2 regions of the Leclercia sp. S52 genome follow, and region 2 is predicted to be linked to the other one. Evidence: predicted binding sites of a transcription regulator. Region 2 holds the regulator's gene; the other holds the start of a gene.

Region 1 (2,204 bases), 1.1 Mb from region 2:
GTGAAAATTTTATCATTTACCGGCCCGTTGGCGATATGTGGCTTGCTGCATTCGCAAATGTTGCTGGCCACCTCCAGCAGCAGATCGTCCGGGGTGATCTCTGGATCATAAATAAAGGTCAGATTGGGTGAGACCTGCTTAAGCTCTGCATCGGCGCGTAAAATGGCGCGCGTTACCGGACCATCAGCCGGGCCAATGTTGGCATGCACGAAGGCATCCGGCAGGGTGCGATCGAGATAGCGCCAGAAACGTTTTATTCGAATATCGATTTCTTCTTGTGTTAGAATTCTAACATACGGCTGCAGCAGCGAATCGAGATGGCCGAGGAACACCGGCATGCCGGTCACGGACGGAACATGGTGGTAAAGGATGGTTAACAGCGACAGGGCATCGTCCAGATCCTTCGCCCCTTCCAGCTCAAGCCACTCTGAACCCTGTTTCAGGAACACCGCATAGTCGGGTAGCACATAGCGCGGCTTGTACGGCGCGTGGCCCTCAAACATATCGCAGATAAATCCCGCCTCCAGCGCCTGGTGCGCTTCGGGGGCCAGCGTCGGGTAGGGCAGGTTGTTTTCCGCCTCCAGCGCCAGAAAATGGCGTTTTTGTTCGGGGCTTAACACCGGGCTTGTCACAATTTGCTGGCAACGTTGTTGCAGGGCATCGGGGCTGGATGGGGACATGGTCGCTTCCTTATTGTTCTGCAGTAATGGGAAGGATTGTAAAAAGAGTCCCGTCGGCCGCCTTTGATCCTGCGCGTGTGCCTGACGCTTTAATCAGCAGTTGTAGCCAAATTATTTGAAGTTGATCTCATTACGGTTATGCAAATTTGTACGCGTATTTCATTAACTGTGATGAATGTCGAAGTGAGAATGCGGGTGGATGTTAGAATACTCACAGACCCGCAAGGTAAAATTTTACGGCTATACGCCGGGAGAATGTTATGACCGATTTAACCGCAAGCAGCCTGCGCGCCCTGAAACTGATGGATCTGACCACCCTGAATGACGACGATACCAACGAGAAAGTGATCGCCCTGTGTCATCAGGCAAAAACCGCCGTGGGCAACACCGCGGCCGTCTGTATCTATCCACGTTTCATTCCGATCGCGCGTAAGACCCTGAAAGAGCAGGGTACGCCGGACGTGCGCATCGCCACCGTCACCAACTTCCCGCACGGTAACGACGATATCGAGATCGCGCTGGCTGAGACCCGCGCCGCTATCGCTTACGGTGCTGACGAAGTGGACGTGGTCTTCCCGTACCGCGCGCTGATCGCCGGTAACGAGCAGGTGGGCTTTGAGCTGGTGAAAGCCTGTAAAGAGGCCTGCGCCGCGGCAAACGTGCTGCTGAAAGTGATCATCGAAACCGGCGAACTGAAAGAAGAAGCGCTGATTCGTAAAGCGTCAGAAATCTCCATCAAAGCGGGTGCCGATTTCATTAAAACCTCCACCGGTAAAGTGCCGGTGAACGCGACCCCGGAAAGCGCTCGCATCATGATGGAAGTGATCCGCGATATGGGCGTGGAAAAAACCGTGGGCTTCAAACCGGCGGGCGGCGTGCGTACCGCTGAAGACGCCCAGCAGTTCCTGGCGATTGCCGACGAGCTGTTCGGTGCCGACTGGGCCGACTCCCGTCACTACCGCTTTGGCGCCTCCAGCCTGCTGGCCAGCCTGCTGAAAGCGCTGGGTCACGGCGACGGTAAGAGCGCAAGCAGCTACTGATAGCATTGTTCGCTGTAGGCCGGATAAGGCGTAGCCGCCATCCGGCGTTGTTCCGGTTCGCCGGGTGGCGCTACGCTTACCCGGCCTACGGTTAGCCTTCGACTAATTCCTCAGGGGGGTTATTTTGTTTCTCGCACAAGAAATTATTCGTAAAAAACGTGATGGTCATGCTTTAAACGACGAAGAGATCCGTTTCTTTATCAACGGCATTCGCGACAATACCATCTCTGAAGGGCAGATTGCGGCCCTGGCGATGACCATTTTCTTCCACGATATGGCGATGCCGGAGCGCGTGTCGCTGACCATGGCGATGCGGGATTCAGGAACCGTTCTGGACTGGAAGAGCCTTAACCTCAACGGCCCGATCGTGGATAAACACTCCACCGGCGGCGTGGGTGATGTCACCTCGCTGATGCTGGGGCCAATGGTCGCTGCCTGCGGCGGCTATATCCCGATGATCTCCGGGCGCGGCCTCGGCCATACC
Region 2 (2,204 bases):
TTCACGACGCGCTGAGGTCAGTTTGACTTCGCAGTCGGTCACATCGTGACGACCTTTTTGCAGGATCGATACCACGTCGATCGCACTGCATCCGCCTGCCGCCATCAGGACCACTTCCATCGGACTTGGCGCTTTATCGCCGGAGTTGCCATCCATCAAAATCTGGTGCCCGGAAGCCGACTCACCGAGGAACGTTAACCCTTCAACCCACTTCACACGTGCTTGCATTTGTATTAACTCCAGGATTGCATTTTTCCTGACAGATTACGCGTCAGTAACAATTCTGACAACGGAAGTCGACCTGCATCAAGCTGAAGCGAGACACCAGGAGACAGGCGGCGAAAGCTATGCTAAAACAGTCGAGATGCTACAGTAATACATTGACGTTGCACATGTATGCAGAGGACATCACACGTTACAGGCTGCTAATTATTGTGACAGCCAGACCCCAGGCAGGGGAAAGAATTCGATTGCAACCCCAGAGTACAGGTACACAGCCAGACTCTGGAGACAGCTTATAACAGAGGATAACAGCGCATGGTGCTTGGCAAACCGCAAACAGACCCGACTCTCGAATGGTTCTTGTCTCATTGCCATATTCATAAGTACCCATCGAAGAGCACGCTGATTCACCAGGGTGAAAAAGCGGAAACGTTGTATTACATCGTCAAAGGCTCAGTGGCAGTGCTGATCAAAGATGAAGAAGGCAAAGAGATGATCCTCTCTTACCTGAATCAGGGAGATTTCATCGGCGAACTGGGCCTGTTTGAAGAAGGTCAGGAGCGTAGCGCCTGGGTTCGTGCAAAAACTGCCTGTGAAGTGGCTGAAATCTCTTATAAGAAATTCCGCCAGCTGATCCAGGTGAACCCGGATATCCTGATGCGCCTCTCTTCGCAGATGGCTCGCCGTCTGCAGGTCACGTCCGAGAAAGTGGGTAACCTCGCCTTCCTCGACGTAACGGGCCGCATTGCCCAGACCTTACTGAACCTGGCGAAACAGCCAGACGCAATGACCCACCCGGACGGTATGCAAATTAAAATTACCCGTCAGGAAATTGGTCAGATCGTCGGATGTTCTCGTGAGACCGTGGGTCGTATCCTGAAAATGCTGGAAGATCAAAACCTGATTTCTGCCCACGGTAAAACCATCGTGGTTTACGGAACACGTTAATTCCGCTAAAACGGCGTGGCATCGCACGATGACACGCCGTTTTTGTCTCTATCCCCATGTGGCGCAGGCTCATTTATCACCCGGAAGTTAACTACGCACTGCGGCAAACCCTGGTGTTGTGTCTCCCCGTGGCTGTGGGGTTGATCTTCGGCCATCTGCAACAGGGTCTGCTCTTCTCCCTCGTTCCTGCCTGCTGCAACATTGCCGGTCTGGACACCCCGCATAAACGCTTCTTTAAGCGTCTGACTATTGGCGGCTGCCTGTTCGCGGGCTGTAGCCTGGCCGTGCAGCTGTTGCTGGCGCGGGATATTCCGCTGCCCCTCATTCTCACCGTGCTGGCGATGACGCTGGGGGTCACGGCTGAGATCAGCGCCCTGCATGCGCGACTGCTGCCCGCCTCGCTGATTGCGGCCATCTTTACCCTGAGCCTGGCGGGAAACATGCCGGTCTGGGAGCCGCTGCTCCTCTATACGCTGGGCACGCTCTGGTACGGGCTGTTTAACTGGTTCTGGTTCTGGATGTGGCGCGAACAGCCGCTGCGCGAGTCGCTGAGCGTGCTCTATCAACAGCTGGCAGATTATTGCGAAGCAAAATACACCCTGCTGACGCAGCACACCGACCCTGAAAAATCGCTGCCGCCGCTGCTGGCCCGTCAGCAGAAGGTGGTGGATCTGATCAGCCTCTGTTATCAGCAGCTGCATATGCTGGCGGCCAACAGAAATCATGAATACAAACGCCTGCTGCGTACCTTCCAGGTGGGCCTGGATCTACAGGAGCACATCTCCGTCAGCCTGCATCACCCGAAGGAGGTGCAAAAGCTGGTGGAGCGCAGCCACGCCGAAGCGGTGATCCGCTGGAACGCGCAGACCGTTGCGGCCCGCCTGCGGGTGCTGGCTGACGACATTCTCTATCATCGCTACCCCACCCGTTTCACCATGGACAAGCAGCTCGGCGCGCTGGAGAAAATTGCCCGTCAGCACCCGGATAACCCGGTGGGTCAATTCTGCGCCTGGCACTTCAGCCGTATTGCCCGC

Evidence for each region. The regulator CRP, encoded in region 2, controls carbon source genes, mostly activating them, when cyclic AMP is high. The targets are predictions, from matches to a motif close to ATGTGANNNNNNTCACAT.
Region 1: deoC (deoxyribose-phosphate aldolase) is a predicted target of CRP. The motif match lies at 794-811, and genes of this name have one in related genera.

Annotation. Positions count from the first base shown of each region.
Region 1 is NZ_CP152474.1:669,592-671,795, forward strand. Features, by position in the region: gene AAHB66_RS03230 (YjjI family glycine radical enzyme) at 1-680, opposite strand, end outside; gene deoC (deoxyribose-phosphate aldolase) at 941-1,720, shown strand; gene deoA (thymidine phosphorylase) at 1,845-2,204, shown strand, end outside.
Region 2 is NZ_CP152474.1:4,503,023-4,505,226, forward strand. Features, by position in the region: gene AAHB66_RS21700 (OsmC family protein) at 1-228, opposite strand, end outside; gene crp (cAMP-activated global transcriptional regulator CRP) at 538-1,170, shown strand; gene AAHB66_RS21710 (YccS/YhfK family putative transporter) at 1,227-2,204, shown strand, end outside.